One region of the Paeniglutamicibacter sp. GQ140 genome, then DNA from elsewhere that is predicted to be linked to it. Evidence: riboswitches for the same ligand, from Rfam matches in the RefSeq annotation. Region 1 holds a riboswitch; each other region holds the start of a gene.
The links. A riboswitch is a leader RNA that binds a small molecule or an ion and turns the genes downstream of it on or off. The one in region 1 is predicted to bind thiamine pyrophosphate.

Region 1 (5,444 bases):
ACGGGAATTCACCCGTTAATCCTGCCAAACCGAACCACCAGCGATTAGGAGACACGCCCTAGCCGGGTAGAGGCACGGATTCCAGTCGCGCGGGCTTGGCCAGACCCAATGTTTCACGCAATGTGGTTCCCGGGTACGACGTGCGGAACAGACCGCGCTCTTGGAGGACCGGCACCACGAGTTCCACGAAGTCGTCCAATCCCGCGGGGAAGCTTGGGCACATGAGGTTGAAGCCGTCGCAGGCGCCCGTGGCGAACCATTCCTCGATCTCGTCCGCGACCTGCGAGGGAGTGCCGATCATGGTTGCATGCCCTCCCCCCGCGGCCAGGAATCCCAGCAGTTCCCGAAGCGTGGGCTGCTTCGTTTCAATGATGCGTTGCACCGTGAGGTAGCGGCCCTGCGGGCCGGAGAATTCCCCGGCGGGAGGCAGCCCGGCCACGGCCCCGTCCAGCGGATGGGCGGTGTAGTCCTGGCCCGTGAACAAGTTGAGCTGGGCGATGGCCGAGTCGATGTCCAGATAGGCATCCAGCGCGGCCTTCTTGGCCCGTGCTTCCTCCGGCGTGGCACCGATATACGTGACCAGCCCGGGAAGGACCGGAACCGTGTCCCCGGAGCGTCCGGCCAGGACCAGCCGTCGGCGGATGTCCGCGGCGTATTCCAGCGCCGATTCCCTGTCCCAGGAAACGGAGTAGATGGCCTCGGCATGCCGGGCGGCAAACGAGCGCCCGGATTCCGAGGAGCCAGCCTGGAAAAGCACCGGCCGCCCTTGTGGGCAGCGGGGGACGGTCAGCGGGCCGGCGACCGAGAAGTGGGTGCCGCGGTGATTGACCGGGCGGATCTGGGACGGATCAAGGAATTGACCGGCCTCGCGGTCCACAGGCAGCGCCGAATCGGACCACGAATCCCACAATCCCTGTACGGCATCCACGAACTCCTCGGCGCGCTCATAGCGTTGTGCATGGCCAGGCAGGGCGTCCATTCCGTGATTGCGGGCCTCTGCATCGAACATGGAGGTCACGACGTTGATCCCGGCGCGTCCGCCACTGATGTGGTCCAGCGAGGCCAGCAGGCGCGCGGCATGGAACGGTGTGTAGAAGCTGGCCGAGATTGTGCTGACCAGCCCGATGTTTCTGGTGGCCCGGGCCATGGCACTAAGGGCGGTCACCGGCTCCAGGAACCAGGGGATCCCTGCCGCGTATTCGTGGTTCACGCTCTGTCCGTCGGCAAAGAAGACAGCGTCCAGGCACCCGCGCTCGGCGAGGCGGGCCAGCTCCTCGTAGTAGGCAATGTCCCCGACACGGTCGGCGCTCGAGTCGGGGTGGCGCCAGCCCATGGTGTGGTGGCCCGCTCCGTAGATGAAGGCGTTCAAGTGCAATTGGCGAGTAGTGCCCATGGCAGGTGCCTGCCCTTCCTAGTTCATCACCAGTCCGCCGTCGACAACCAGGTTCTGCCCGGTCACCGCCCGGGACCACGGGGAGGCAAACAACAGTGCGGCGTCGGCGAATTCGGCCGGGGAAGTGACCCGGCGCAGGGGAGTGGAGTCGGCGATCAGGTCGAAGACGGCCTCGGGGGTGGCGGCCGACGCGTCGGTGGTGCGCAGCAGGCCCCCGGAAATCATGTTCACGCGGATGTTTTCCGGACCAAGGTCCGAAGCGAACGTGCGGGTCAGGGACAGCAGTGCCGCCTTGGCCGCGGTGTAGTCGTGGTACGGGACCACGGGGTTCTGGAAGAGGTTGGTCCCGATATTGATGATGTTGCCGAAGCCCGCAGTTCTCATGCCCGGCAGCGTTGCCTGGATGGTGTTCAGCGCGCCTCCGATGACGCCGGTGAATTGCGCGCCGAATTCCGAGTACCCAATTCCGTCGGCCTTCGCGCGTGCGTCTCCGTTGAAGGAAAAATTAGGCAGGGCATTGTTGATGAGCGTGGTGATGGGAGCGCCAAAGTGCCCGCGCGCGGTGGCCACCAGTTGTGCGACCTGATCCGGCTCCGCCACGTCGGCGTGGACTGCGATTGCTCGACTGGCCCCGAATTCCGCGGCCAGTTCATGAGCGGCGGATTCGCTGGAGCGGTAATTCAGTACGATCCGAGCGCCCTCGCGGGCAAAGGCACGGGCCAGGTCCGTGCCGAGCCCTCGTCCAGCGCCGGTGATCAACACGGTTTGGTCCTTGATAAGCATCTTCTTGCACCCTTCGGTTGGGCGAAAGGATGCCATGGAACCAGCCGCCGGGTGCCCAAAAATCGGGTGCAAGCGCAGTTCATGCCGGACCGGCATCCCTTCGCTCGGATTATCGAGATCAGGTTCAACGGGTCTATCTCTCAGCCGCCAGGCGGCACCCCGTGTCGAGTCCTGTGGCCAACCTAGCACCGGTCCGAGGCAATTCTCGAATCACGGGCAACGCAGCGGAGGCGACACACGCCTGGCGCGATCCGTCCCTGTCAGCGGGCTGGGGCACCGATGCGGCAAACTAGTGTGGGTGAGCCAGATGCGAATAATCCAGACCATTGCCGCCGAGCTAGCTTCAGGGGGTGCCTCGGTTGCCGACTGGCAGGTGAAGGCCGCCGTCGAATTGCTCGACGCCGGATCCACCGTTCCCTTCATTGCCCGATACCGCAAGGAAGTCACCGGCACCCTGGACGACACCCAGCTACGGCTGCTCGAGGAGCGGCTGCGCTACCTGCGTGAATTGGAGGACCGCCGGGAAGCGATCCTCAAGGCGATCGAGGAGCAAGGCAAACTCACCGATGAGTTGCGGGCCGCCATCTTGGCCGCCGGGACCAAGGCTGAGCTCGAGGACCTGTACCTGCCCTACAAGTCCAAGCGCCGCACCCGCGCCCAGATCGCGCGCGAGGCGGGGCTAGAGCCGCTGGCCGACTCCCTGATCTCCGACCCGGCGCAGGACCCCGAGGCCCTGGCTGCCACGTTCCTGAACCCCGAACACGACATCAATGCCGCAACCGACGCGCTGGCAGGTGCCCGGGCCATCCTCACCGAACGTGCCTCGCAGGATGCGGTGCTGGTCTCCGAACTGCGTGAACGGCTCTGGACAGGAGGCAAGATTGCCTCCAAGATCGCCCCCGGCGCCCCGGCCTCGGACGCCGCAAAGTTCTCCGACTACGAGGACTTCGTCCAGCCCGTAGCTTCCCAGCCCTCGCACCGCATCCTGGCGCTGTTGCGCGGCGAGCGCGAGGGAGCGCTGAACCTCGAGCTCGCCGAGGCGGATCCGCGCGACGACGCAGCGCTCTCCAAGGCACGCGCAGGATACGAGGCCGCCGTCGCCCGCTCGCTGGGCATCAGGGCCGGCGCGGATGCCCCGGCCGGCAAGTGGCTGGCGCAAACCGTGCGCCTGGCCTGGCGCGGACGGCTGCTGGCACGGCTGGAGGCGGACCTGCGTACGCGGCTCTTTGAGGCCGCGGAGGAAGCCAGCGTCAAGGTGTTCGCAGCCAACCTGCGCGACGTTCTGCTCGCAGCTCCCGCCGGGAACCGGGCGGTGCTGGGCCTGGACCCCGGGCTGCGCACCGGGGTGAAGGTCGCGGTCGTGGACGCCACCGGCAAGGTTGTGGACACCGCCACGATCTACCCGCACGCGCCGGCCAACAAGTGGGGCCAGTCCGTTGACACCCTGGTGGGATTGGCCGCGAAGCACGGTGCCGAACTGATCGCAGTGGGCAATGGAACGGCCAGCCGGGAGACCGACAAGCTGGCCGGGGACGTGATTGCCAAGCTGACCAACAAGCCGGCCAAGGTGATTGTCTCGGAGGCAGGAGCCTCCGTGTACTCGGCCTCGGCGCTGGCAAGCGCCGAACTGCCGGAGCTGGATGTCTCCATCCGCGGTGCTGTGTCCATTGCCCGCCGGCTGCAGGACCCGCTGGCCGAACTGGTGAAGATCGAGCCCAAATCCATCGGTGTGGGACAGTACCAGCACGACCTGACCCCGGCCAAGCTGGACCGCTCCCTGGACGCGGTGGTCGAGGACTGCGTAAACGCCGTCGGGGTGGACGTGAATACCGCCTCCCCGGCACTGCTGGCCCGCGTCGCGGGCGTCGGGACGCTGTTGAGCCGCAACATCGTCGAGCACCGCAACGCCAACGGCCCCTTCACTACCCGCAGATCCCTGCTGAAGGTCCCGCGACTGGGCGCCAAGGCCTTCGAACAGTGCGCCGGATTCCTGCGGATCACCGGAGGCAAGCAGGTTCTGGATGCCTCCGCCGTGCACCCCGAGGCCTACGGGCTGGCCGAAACGCTGTTGGCGGCGGCCACCGCGCAGAACCAGTCTGTGGCCACGCTGAATGCGGCGGACTTCGTCACCGAGCAATTCGGCCTGCCCACGGTCAAGGACGTCATGGCCGAGCTGGTGCGCCCTGCCCGCGACCCGCGCCCCGACTTCAAGACCGCGAACCTCAAGGAGGGCGTGGAAAAGATCTCCGACCTGCAGGTCGGAATGGTCCTGGAAGGCACGGTTTCCAACGTGGCCGCCTTCGGTGCATTCGTTGACGTGGGCGTCCACCAAGACGGCCTGGTCCACGTCTCGGCCATGAGCAACAAGTTCATCTCCGACCCGCGCGAGGTTGTCACCTCCGGCCAAGTCGTCAAGGTCAAGGTCCTTGAGGTGGACCCGGCGCGCAAGCGCATCTCATTGACCCTGCGTCTGGACGACGAACCGGGTGCCAAGACCGAGCGGTCTGAACGGGCGCCGCGTGGCACCCGGGGACCGGAGGCGCGGGCCCCACGAGAGTCCCATGGGGCACCCCGCGCCAACAGGGGCGCACAGCAGGGGAGCCCCAAGGCCGCAGGCGGCAACACGGCCATGGCCGAAGCCCTGCGTCGTGCGGGACTGAGCGGCTAGCGTCTGCCGAGAGCACCACCGAATCGGTGGCGGCCCCAATGGGCCGCCACCGGAAATGCAACGTTTCCCGGAACTGGCGTAGCGTTGCAGGCACTGCCCACGTGAACCTGCACCGGCGTGCCGGCCACAAACCGCAAGGAGAGAAGCGCGCCATGGACGGCGAATCACTGACCGAATTGATCGCGACTGCATTCATGGTGCTGCTCATGGCCGCGATGGCATGGATGATGAGGGCCGCGGCCTCCGGGCGGATCAAGCGCAATCCCTGGGTCGGGATCCGCACCGCTGCCCTGATGCACTGCGATACGTGCTGGCTCCTGGGCCACCACGCGGCGGCGAACAAGGGCATCTTGGGCTGCTGGCTTGCCGCGTTGCTGATGGCAGCCAGCGGCATCGTTTCCATGCTGGTGGCACTTCCTGCTTTTGTCCTCCCCGCAGCCACGATGGCGGGCGTGGCAATAATGCTGGGCGGCGTGTTGCTTGGGCTGCGCGACGCCAACCGGGCGGTTGCCAAGATCCACGCCGGGGAACGCATTATTTCCTCCTGACCGGGCCCAGCCCGGGAGTCCGAACCAAGGTGAGCATCACCTTGGTAGCACC
Region 2 (5,444 bases), on a different contig from region 1:
GGAACCTCGCGGCCACCGACGTGGCGGCCGAGATGCTCGCCGGGGAAAAGATCACCGCGCGGCTGACCGAGGCGCCGGGCAACGGGGCGAAAATCGGCGGGCTGAAGGTCACCACCGAAAACGCCTGGTTTGCCGCGCGTCCCTCCGGCACCGAGGACAAGTACAAGATCTATGCCGAGTCGTTCCTGGGCGACGAGCACCTGGCCCGGGTCCAGTCCGAGGCCAAGGACATCGTCTCCGCAGTACTCGCCTAGCCGGCGCCTGTCCCGGGGGGGGTCGCCGCTGCGGGACGGCGCCCATCCGGGCCGGGCTTCCGTCGGATCAGGCAGGTAAAAACTCTCCCACAAGCAAATATGCGCCTTGTGGAATGCCTACATCAGCCTGTCGATGAGCTTGGACTTCGCCCAGGTGTACGGCGGGTAGATCGCCTTGAGCGTGTCGACCACGGTGGTCTTGCCCATCACGGAACGCATCTGCGAGAGCCGCTCGAAGCCATGCCGCCCGTGGTATGAACCCATGCCGGAGTCGCCCACGCCGCCGAAGGGGAGCCCCGGGACGGCCAGGTGCAGGTTGGGGGCGTTGTGCACGATGGCGCCCGCGCGCACCTGGTCCCCGAAGGCGGACTGCAGCCGCGGGTTCTCGCTGAAGAGATAGGCGACCAGCGGGGTCGGACGCGCATTGATGAAGCGCACCGCCGCGTCGAAGCTTTCCACCTCGATGATCGGCAGGATCGGTCCGAAGATCTCCTCGCGCATCAAGGGCGAGCCCGGATCCACGTTGGCCATCACGGTCGGCTCGATCTTCAGGGTGTCGGCGTCGTACCCGCCGCCGACGAGGACCTCTCCGTGCTCCAGGTAGGAAACCAGCCTGTCGAAGTGGGCCTTGTTCACGATGCGGCCGTAGTCGCGGCTGGCCAGCGGGTTCTTGCCGTAGAACGCGGTAATGGCCTTGGCCAGCTGCTTTTCCAGGCTTCCCGCGGCGTCGCCGACCGCCAGCACGTAGTCGGGGGCCACGCAGGTCTGCCCGGAATTCATGAACTTGCCGAAGGCCAGCCGGCGCGCCACCGTGGCGGAGGCCCCGTCCATCACCACGGCCGGGGACTTCCCTCCCAGCTCGAGGGTCACCGGTGTCAGGTGCTCGGCCGCGGCACGGGCCACGATCTTTCCCACCCGCTCGCCGCCGGTGTAGAAGATGTGGTCGAAGTGCTGTTCCAGGAGCACCTTGCTGGTTGACGCCCCGCCCTGGATAACGGCGCACGCGCGGTGGTCAAGGAACTTGGGGACCAGCCGGCCCAGCAGCGCGGAGGTCGCCGGGGCCAGCTCCGAGGGCTTGAGCACCGTGACGTTCCCCGCGGAGATGGAGGCAACCAGCGGGGCGAGGATCAGCTGCAGCGGGTAGTTCCAGGCACCGATGACCAGCACCACTCCCAGCGGCTGCGGCTCGATCTTGGCCGCCGCGGGATGCAGCACCAGCGGGATCTTCACCGGCTTGGATTCCATCCACTCGGAGAGGTGCAGTTGCGCGTGGTCGATTTCCGCGCGCACCATGTCGATTTCCGTCATCTTCGCCTCGACCGCCCCCTTGCCCAGGTCGTCGGCCAGCGCGTCGATGAAGTCCTGCTCGTGCGCGTCGAGCATCCGCTCGAGCGCCTTGAGCTGCGAGGCCCTGAAGCGGCGCGGGTGTGCCAGCCGGGTTGCCACCACGTCGTGCATCGAGGCGACGATCTCCATGATGTTTTCCGGCAGTTCGGGCACCACCTCGGGCAGCTCGAGCTCGTTCAGCGCCGTTGACTCGCGAGGCGGCGCGGATTTATGTGAAGTGTCGGATGTGCCCATGTCCCGAGCCTACGGCCAGTGTGGCATCGGCAACAGGCCGCCACGCTTGGGGCCGGTGCCGGGGGCGGTGCCCGGAGACATCGACTGCCCGCCCCGGCGCCCGGTGGGATAGGCTCGCGCATAGTGACACGGGGTGTCGGCGCATGCGGCCGGCTGAGATGAAACCCGTAGAACCTGATCTAGTTCGTACTAGCGGAGGGATGTTGCTCATGGAATCCATGGCGCCTTCAATTGTTGTATCACCCGGCGAGCTCGCCGATGCCCTGGGCGCCTTGCGCGCCTCCACGCCCCTGGTCCAGTGCCTGACCAACACGGTGGTCACCAACTTCACCGCCAACGTCTTGTTGGCCGCCGGCGCTTCCCCGGCCATGGTCGAGACGCCAGGGGAGGCGGGGGATTTCGCCGGAGTCGCGGCTTCGGTGCTGGTCAACCTGGGCACGCCGAACACCGAGCAGGCCGCCGCCATGCGCGAGGCCGTTGCCGGCGCCGGGGCCGCCTCGACCCCCTGGGTGCTTGACCCCGTGGCCGTCGGATCGTTGCGCGTGCGCACCTCGCTGGCCCGCGAATTCGCCGCCGCCGGACCCACCCTGATCCGCGGCAACGCCTCGGAAATCCTGGCGCTTGCCGGGGAGGCGGCCGGGGGTCGCGGCGTCGAGTCAACCGACTCGGTTGCGGCGGCGGCCGACGCCGCCGGGGAGCTGGCCAGGCGCACCGGCGCCGTGGTCGCGGTCTCCGGGAAAGCCGACCTGGTGACCGACGGGGCGCGCACGGTGTACGTGCACGGCGGCAGCGAGCTGCTGACCCGCGTCACCGGCGGCGGGTGCGCGCTGGGCGCGGTCTGCGCCGCCTTCCTCGCCACCGGCCCGGACCCGCTGGTGGCCACGGTTGCCGCGCACGCCTTCTACTCCGCCGCTGCCGAACGCGCCGCGGCCACGTCCGCGGGACCCGGGACCTTTGCCCCGCTCTTCCTCGATGCGCTGGCCGCCATCTCCCCCGCCGGCCTGGGCGCCACGGCGGTGCTCTCATGAGCGCCCGCGGCGTGTACCTGGTCGCGGATTCCGCCTCCACCGCCGGACGGCCCCTGGCGGAGATCGTGAAGGCCGCGGTGGACGGCGGGATCGAGACGGTGCAGCTGCGCTGCAAGGACCTGCCGGCGGCGCAATTCCTGGACATCGTCACCGCCTGCGCCCGGCACACCGCCGGGCGCGCGGCACTGCTGGTCAACGACCGCGTCGACGTGTACCTGGCCGCCCGTGCCGCCGGCGCCTCGGTGCAGGGGGTGCACATCGGCCAGTCCGACCTGCCCGCGGCGCTGGTGCGCGAACTGATCGGCCCCGACGCAATCCTGGGCCTCAGCGCCGCCACCGATGCGCAGATCGATGCGGCAAACAGGCTGCACGCCAACGCACCGGGCACCATCGACTACCTGGGCGTCGGCGCCGTGCACGCCACCCCGACCAAGAAGGACCACCCCGAACCGCTGGGCCATGCGGGCCTGGCCCGCGCCGCGGGACTCAGCGACCTGCCCGTTATCGCCATCGGCGGGATCGACGCCGCCGATGTGGCCCCGCTGGCCCGCTCCGGGGCCGCCGGCGTCGCGGTGGTCCGCGCCATCTGCTCCGCGCAGGACCCGCGCGCCGCAGCCACGAACCTACGCAACCTCTGGGAGGGCACCAAGCCATGAGCACCCCGAACACCGTGAAGAACATCCTGTCCATCGCCGGCTCCGACCCCTCCGGCGGCGCCGGGATCCAGGCCGACCTGAAGTCCATTGCCGCTGCAGGCGGCTACGGGATGGCCGCCATCAGCGCCCTGACCGCGCAGAACACCCGCGGCGTGAGTGCCGTGCACGTGCCGCCGGCCGGGTTCCTGCTGGCGCAGCTGCGCGCGATCTCCGAGGACATCTCCATCGACGCGATCAAGATCGGGATGCTCGCCAACGCGCGGGTCATCGACGAACTCGGCGGCTGGCTCGCCGGCATCCGGGCCGTCGGATCCGCCGCGCCGGCCGTCGTGCTGGACCCGGTCATGGTCGCCACCAGCGGGGACTCGCTGCTGGATGCCGACGCGGAGGCCGCCCTGCGTCGCCTCCTGGCCCACGTCGACGTTCTCACCCCCAACATCCCGGAGCTCGCGGTGCTGGCACGCGGCCCGGTGGCCACCGACTGGGAGCAGGCCGTCGCCCAGGCGCGCGGCCTCGCGGCCGAATACCGCCTGCTGGTGCTGGCCAAGGGCGGGCACCTGGAAGGGGACACCTGCAGGGACGCGATCATCGGTCCCGACGGCGTGCTCTGCGAGGTCGCCTCCCCGCGCCTCGCCACCGCCAACACCCACGGCACCGGCTGCTCGCTCTCCTCCGCACTGGCGACCTTTTACGCCCGCGGCGGCGACTGGGGATCGGCGCTGCGCCATGCGAAGGCCTGGCTTTTCGACGCGATCTCACGCGCCGACGAACTGGCCGTCGGTTCCGGGCACGGCCCGGTGAACCACCTGGCCGGGCTCTGGGACGGGGTGCCCCCGGCGCAGGCGCAGGACCCGCTGGCGCGGTGGTGGGAGGAGATCTCCGGCATCCGCGCGGGCATCGACGAACTCGCGTTCATCCGCCGGCTCAAGGACGGGACCCTGGAAACGGCCGACTTCGAGGACTACCTGGGCCAGGACGCCCTGTACCTGCGCGGCTATGCGCGGGTCATGTCGCGCGCCTCGGAACTGGCCCCCACCACCGTGGAGCAACGCTTCTGGGCAACCAGCGCCGCCGGCTGCCTGGAGGAGGAACTCGCGTTGCACCGCGGCCGGCTCGCCGAGGAAGTCCCGGAACCCTCGGACACGACCACCGCCTACCTCAACCACCTGCTCTCCGGGGCCAACGACTACCCGGTGCTCGCCGCCGCGCTGCTGCCCTGCTTCTGGATCTACCAGGACGTGGGCAGCCGGCTGGCGGCATCTGGCCACCCCGCGCACCCCTACGCCGACTGGCTCGCCGCCTACTCCTCGGTCCAGTTCGACGAGGCCACGGCGCGGGCCATCGAACTGGTCCGCTCGGTGCACGCCCGGGCCGACGGGGCCACCCGCGAGCGGATGTGGCGCGCGTTCGAGGCCTCGTCCGTGCACGAGCTGGCCTTCTTCGCGCAGACCTCCGCGGATGCGCCCGGTGCCGCCCACGAGGCGGGCCCCGCGGCCCCGGCTGTCGCACTGCCCGTGGGGTGAGTAAAATGCCACAGGGGGTTTGGCGCGCCGCGCGTGCGCTCCCCCGGCATTTTCCCCACCCTGCGCCCGGAAGGCACCCATGAGCAACCGATTCGGCATTGGCTGGAGCCTGCACGGCGACGGCAAGTCCATCTCCCCCGGGACGGTGGTGGCCCCGAACGAGCGCCTGCACTGGCCGCAGACCATCTCCGTCGGCGTGCAGCACGTCATGGCGATGTTCGGCGCCACCGTGCTGGTCCCGACCATCACCGGTTTCCCGGTGACCACCACGCTTCTCTTCACCGGCGTGGGCACCCTGCTGTTCCTGCTGATCACCGCGGGCCGCGTGCCCAGCTACCTGGGTTCCTCCTTCGCCTTCATCGCACCCGTTACCGGGGCCATGTCGGGCCACGGGATGGCCGG
Region 3 (5,444 bases), on a different contig from region 1:
GGTGGCCAGCACCGTGCCGGAGGCCTGGGGCAACAGGCCCCCCAGGGTCAGGGCGAAGGTCGACTTGCCCGAGCCGTTGGCCCCGCGCACGCTCCAGGCCTCGCCCGCCGCGACCCGCATCTCAAGCCCGCCGGCGGCGACCGGGCCGCCGCGCTTCCGGGCGACGGCCAGGGAACCGGCCTCGAGCAGCAGTGCTCCGCTGCTCCCTGTGTTCGGCCTGGCCTCGATGGCCGGGGTGTATCCGGGCACCCAGACCCCGGCGGAAATCAGTTCCCCGCGGACGGCGCCGGGCCCGAACAGCTCGTCCGGGGTTCCCTCGTGGGCGATGCCCCCGCCCGGTTCCAGCACGATGACCCGGTCCATGTGCGGCGCCCAGGCCTCCAGCCGGTGTTCGACGATCAGCAGGGTCGCCCCGGTGGCGTCGAGTGCACGGATCACCGCGTCGCGGACCTCCAGCACGCCGGCCGGGTCGAGGTTCGCCGTCGGCTCGTCCAGCAGGACGAGTCCCGGGCCCATGGCCAGGATCCCGGCCAGGGCCAGGCGTTGTTTTTGCCCGCCCGAGAGCGCCGCGGTGGGGTGCTCCAGGGGGACGTCGAGTCCCACGGCGTCCAGGGCGTCGACGATGCGCCGGGCGATCTCCTCCGGCGGCACGGAGAGGTTTTCGGCGCCGAAGGCCACATCGTCACCGACCCGGGCCTGGACGACCTGGGTTTCGGGATCCTGCTGCATGAGCCCGACCAGGCCGCGGCCCTGGGCCACGGGCGTTCCGTCCAGCAGGAGCTCGCCGGAGGAATAGGCCTCGTCGTCCTCGTGCAGGACCCCTGCCAGCGCGTAGAGCAGTGTGGACTTGCCCGCGCCCGAGGGCCCGGCCAGCAGGACCCGCTCCCCGGCGCGGATGTCCAGGTCAAGGCCCCACAGGGCCGGTTGGGCGCGGTCCGCATGCCGCCAACCCCAGTTGCGGGCGCTGACGGACACGGGCGCGGAGAGCCGGCGGGCCTGCCCCGGGGCGTCGGCCTCACGGTGCAGCATCGAAGGTGAAGACATGATGGCGGCCGCGTCCTAGAGGATGGGTTCGGTGGCCGCCTTGCGGCTGGCTAGGGCGCCCAGGGCGCCGGTCTTGGCCAGGGCGCGGGTGGCCAGGAAGGACAGCAGCCCGGCGATGACGATGCCCGAGATGGTCATGAACGCGATGTAGGCGAAAAGCATGCCGGTGGTGTATTCGGGGTACCAGCGGAAGATGAAGGTGTCGTTGACGCTGCCGAAGAGCCCGGCGCCTGCACCGGCCAGCAAGGCCACGGGCAGGTTGAACTTGCGGTAGCGGAACGCGGCGAAGACCGCCTCGGCGCCCAGGCCCTGGATCAGGCCGGAGGTCAGCACCGTCAGCCCGAATTCGGACCCCATCAGCGCGGACACCATGGCCGCCACCAGTTCGCAGAACAGGGCCGCGCCGGGCTTGCGGATGACCAAGGCGCCGAGCACCGCGGGAAAGAGCCACATGCCCGAGACCAGTGCGGTCGAGGGCGGGAAGGCCAGGAACAGGAAGTCAAGCAGGTGGTGGGTGCTGTTCCAGGCCCAGAAGATGACGCCCGAGGACACGGCGATGACCGCTGCAATGACGATGTCGACGACGCGCCAGGACGTGGTTGCCGTTTTGGGCCCGGCGGGCTGGTTGGTGGTGCTCATGATCGTGATCCTCCTTGGATACAAGGAGGGGAGGGAAAACGTTTGTTTCAACGCACCCCTGAGAACTCGACTTCCTTCGCCGGTACTAGCCGGGGCAGGTTCGAGGGTCTGCGGTTCTCCGCACTCTCAGCGCCTTGGTGCGAATTGCTTCGCACGACGCTCCCCTGTCGTGATTGTTTCAGTCCTATGATGCTACCTCAGGCTATGCTGGGGCAGGTACCGTTGCCCGCAACATTTGGGAGTCCCCATGAACAGTTTGATGAAACTTATCGGCCCAGTTATTTCCATTGCCGCAGGATTCTTGGGCGGGAAGATCGTCGACAAGGCATGGCTTGGCTTCACCGGCCAGCAACCGCCCAAGCGAGGCAACAAGGAAGCACAGGCCGAGGCCAGCATGCGCCAGGCGATTGCCTTCGCCGTCCTTTCTGCCACGACCGCCGCCCTGATCCAGGTGCTCACCGACCGCGGCACCCAAAGGGCCCTGGCCCGGTTCGCCAAAAAGGCCTAAGCCACCAATGACTCGGGGGCCCACGGATTTCCCGTGGGCCCCCGAGTCGTTTCCGGCGCTGCCGCCGGCTCCGGGACACGGGTTACGGACCCGGGCCCCGCGGAGTCTAGTCGATGAAGTCGGTGCGGTCCCGCGGCCTGTCGCGGCCGATTTCGTGTTCCTCCCGCTGCTCGGCGGCCTCGACGACCGCCGCCAGCTCATCGGCAACGAGGGTCTCGCGCTTGAGGTGCCGCGTCCGGTATCCGGCGCGTCCGACCATGTGTGCCGAGACCGGCGCGGTGAGCAGCTGCAGCAACCAGGCCAGCACGAGCACCGGCAGCACCGCCCAGGAGCGCAGTTCCAGCCCGAGCGCCGCCAGCAGCAGGAACAGGCCCAGCACCTGCGGCTTGGTCGCGGCGTGCAGGCGCGAGAGCAGGTCGGGGAAGCGAAGCATGCCGATTCCCGCGGCCAGGGACATCAGGCAGCCGACGATCATGAACGTCCCGGCAACGATGTCGATGAGCGTGTCAAGCATCAGGCGTTCCTCCGATCCGTGACGAAGCGGGAAACCGTGACCGACCCGACGAACCCGACCAGGCAGGCCAGCAGCACAAAGACCAGGTTGTTGGCGTGCTGGTTGACGGTCATCTCGATGCAGAGCGCCGCGGAGATGATCAGGAGCAGCACGTCGGTGGCGATGACGCGCTCCAGGATGGACGGGCCCTTGGCCAGCCTGACGATGGCCAGGCAGGCCGCAATCGAGAGCGTGATTCCGCAAATCCACAGGACGATGTTCATGAAGGTGCTCCGTGTTCCTTGCTTGGTTCCGTCTTCTCGGCGTTCAGCGCCGCAAGTTCCTCGGCGGTGCCCATCATCCGGATCAGCCGTTCCTCGATCAGCAGGACCGATGCCCGGGCCTTTTCCACGCCCGCCTGGTCGTTGACGTTGAGCACGTGCAGGTACAGCGTGGAGGACCGTCGGTCCACCTCGACGACGTAGGATCCGGGCACCAGCGTCAGCACGTGGCCGACGAAGGTGACCAGCAGGTCAGACTCGGTGCGCAGCGTGACGGTGATGACCGCGCTGGTGGTCCGCGGCCCGCGGAACACCGCCAGGTACATGACCTCGAAGCTGGCCCGCGTCACGTCCCGCAGGAACGCCCCGATGAAGACCACGGCACGCCAGATGTTGAAACGCCCCGAAAGGATGATCGGCGGCAGGCGGAAGACCCGCACCAGCAGCAGCGAGATCAGCAGCCCGAACACCAGGTTTCCGATGGCAAAGTCCTGCCAGAGCGCGCCCCACACCAGCATCATCCCTACCAGCAGCGGAATCTCCTGGCGCAGCGTGGATCGCTGGCGCTGCCCGCTCTCGTCCTTGGCGTCGGCCAGACGTTGTTCCCTGCTCATCGTGCTTGCCCCTCTCCGGCTCCGAGGACGGCCTCGATGTAGTTGCCCTCATCGAGCATCTGTCCGGCCACCCTGTCGCTGAAGTCGAAGAGCGGCCCGGCAAACACCGTCAACGCCACGCCCACCAGCACCAGGGCGGCGGTCATGGCCAACATGCCGTTGGGCAGCAGGGCCGCGTTTCCGCGGTCGCTGTAGCGGCTGGCCGGTTCGTCGGCGACGATGTCGTAGGTGGCCCCGCGCGCCGCGGAAACGCCAACGAGCAGCAGCGGGTCCGGGTCCGAGGCGTCCTCGGCATCGCGCCAGAACGCCCTGTTCCAGATGCGGGCCACGGCCAGCAGGGTCAGCAGCGAGGTCAGCAGCGACACCGCCACCAGCACCCAGGCCATCGGGGTGCCCAGCTCGGCGCCGCCCTGGACCAGGCCGAGCTTGCCCAGGAACCCGGAGAACGGCGGGATGCCGCCCAGGTTCATGGCCGGGACGAAGAAGAGCAGCGCCAGCAACGGCGAAAGCTTGGCCAGCGAACCGAGCCGGTCGATGTTCGAGGTGCCGGCGCGGCGCTCGATGAGGCCCGCGACCAGGAACAGCGAGGTCTGCACCACGATGTGGTGGGCCACGTAGTAGATGGTCGCCCCGAGGCCCAGCTGGTTGCCCACGGCGACGCCGAAGATCAGGAAGCCGATGTGGCTGGTCAGCGTGAAGGAAAGCATGCGCTTGATGTCCGTCTGTGCCACGGCGCCGAGGATTCCCACCAGCATGGTCAGCCCGGCCACGACCATCAGCGCATCCGAGAGCCGGTTCCCGGGGAACAGCAGGGTCTCGGTGCGGATGATGGCATAGACGCCGACCTTGGTCAGCAGCCCGGCGAACACCGCGGTGACGGGGGCAGGGGCCGTCGGGTAGGAGTCGGGGAGCCAGAAGGACAGCGGGAAGACCGCGGCCTTGATCCCGAATGCCACCAGCAGCATCACGTGCAGCACCGTCTGGGTGCCTTCGGAGATCTGCGGCAGCTTCACCGCCAGGTCGGCCATGTTCACGGTGCCCACGGCCGCGTAGATCATGCCGATGGAGATGAGGAACAGCAGCGAGGAGGCCACCGAGACCACCACGTAGGTGGTTCCGGCGCGGATGCGCGCGGTGGTCCCGCCGAGCGTCAACAGCACGTAGGAGGCCGTCAGCAGGATCTCGAAGCCCACGTAGAGGTTGAACAGGTCCCCGGCCAGGAAGGCGTTGGACACGCCCGCCACCAGGATCAGGTAGGCCGGGTGGAAGATCGACACCGGCCCGTCCTCGTCCCCGTCGGCCAGGCCCTGGCTGGTGGCGTAGAGCAGCACGGCCAGGGAGACGATGGTGGAGACCACCAGCATGAAGGCGGAGAAGCCGTCAACGACCATGGAGATGCCGAAGGGCGGTGCCCAGCCGCCGAGGGTGACCGAGTAGGTCCCGCCGTCCCAGACCGTGGCCAGCATCCAGGCCTCGAGGCACAGGGTGATCACCAGCACGCCAATGGTGACCGCGCGCTGGGTGCGCCGCTTGCGGCGCAGGATGAAGGCAAGTGCCGCGCCGAAGATCGGCAGGGCCACCGCCAGCGGGGCGAATGAAACGGCGCTCAGTGGTGCATCGATCATGCGCTGGGCCCCGCTTCCTTGGTGTTCCCTGCAGGCACTGACTCGTCCCCCTCGAATTCGGTGGTGTCCTCCGGGACCGGGGAGTCTTCCTCGAAGTCGAAGGTCGACTGCTGCGAGACGCGAAGGTCCTCGTCGTCGTCGGCGACCACGTCGGCCCGGGAGATCACCCAGGAGCGGTAGATGATCCCCAGCATGAACGCTGTCACCGCGAAGGTGATCACGATGGCCGTGAGGATCAGT

Region 2: another riboswitch for thiamine pyrophosphate. It lies ahead of thiM (hydroxyethylthiazole kinase); the one in region 1 lies ahead of AC6CHY_RS19870 (3-oxoacyl-ACP reductase).
Region 3: another riboswitch for thiamine pyrophosphate. It lies ahead of AC6CHY_RS18260 (ECF transporter S component); the one in region 1 lies ahead of AC6CHY_RS19870 (3-oxoacyl-ACP reductase).

What each region holds. Positions count from the first base shown of each region.
Region 1 covers NZ_JCAXDW010000023.1:3,588-9,031, reverse strand. Annotated here, with positions in the region: gene AC6CHY_RS19875 (LLM class flavin-dependent oxidoreductase) at 59-1,393, opposite strand; gene AC6CHY_RS19870 (3-oxoacyl-ACP reductase) at 1,412-2,176, opposite strand; TPP riboswitch at 2,255-2,348, opposite strand; gene AC6CHY_RS19865 (Tex family protein) at 2,484-4,844, shown strand; gene AC6CHY_RS19860 (SdpI family protein) at 4,997-5,392, shown strand.
Region 2 covers NZ_JCAXDW010000017.1:61,524-66,967, reverse strand. Annotated here, with positions in the region: gene pgm (phosphoglucomutase (alpha-D-glucose-1,6-bisphosphate-dependent)) at 1-254, shown strand, start outside; gene AC6CHY_RS18670 (aldehyde dehydrogenase family protein) at 372-1,835, opposite strand; TPP riboswitch at 1,955-2,053, shown strand; gene thiM (hydroxyethylthiazole kinase) at 2,045-2,863, shown strand; gene thiE (thiamine phosphate synthase) at 2,860-3,519, shown strand; gene thiD (bifunctional hydroxymethylpyrimidine kinase/phosphomethylpyrimidine kinase) at 3,516-5,042, shown strand; gene AC6CHY_RS18650 (uracil-xanthine permease family protein) at 5,122-5,444, shown strand, end outside.
Region 3 covers NZ_JCAXDW010000016.1:85,787-91,230, forward strand. Annotated here, with positions in the region: gene AC6CHY_RS18255 (ATP-binding cassette domain-containing protein) at 1-1,029, opposite strand, end outside; gene AC6CHY_RS18260 (ECF transporter S component) at 1,060-1,683, opposite strand; TPP riboswitch at 1,738-1,859, opposite strand; gene AC6CHY_RS18265 (DUF4235 domain-containing protein) at 1,931-2,191, shown strand; gene mnhG (monovalent cation/H(+) antiporter subunit G) at 2,298-2,705, opposite strand; gene AC6CHY_RS18275 (MrpF/PhaF family protein) at 2,705-2,968, opposite strand; gene AC6CHY_RS18280 (Na+/H+ antiporter subunit E) at 2,965-3,579, opposite strand; gene AC6CHY_RS18285 (Na+/H+ antiporter subunit D) at 3,576-5,204, opposite strand; gene AC6CHY_RS18290 (Na(+)/H(+) antiporter subunit C) at 5,201-5,444, opposite strand, start outside.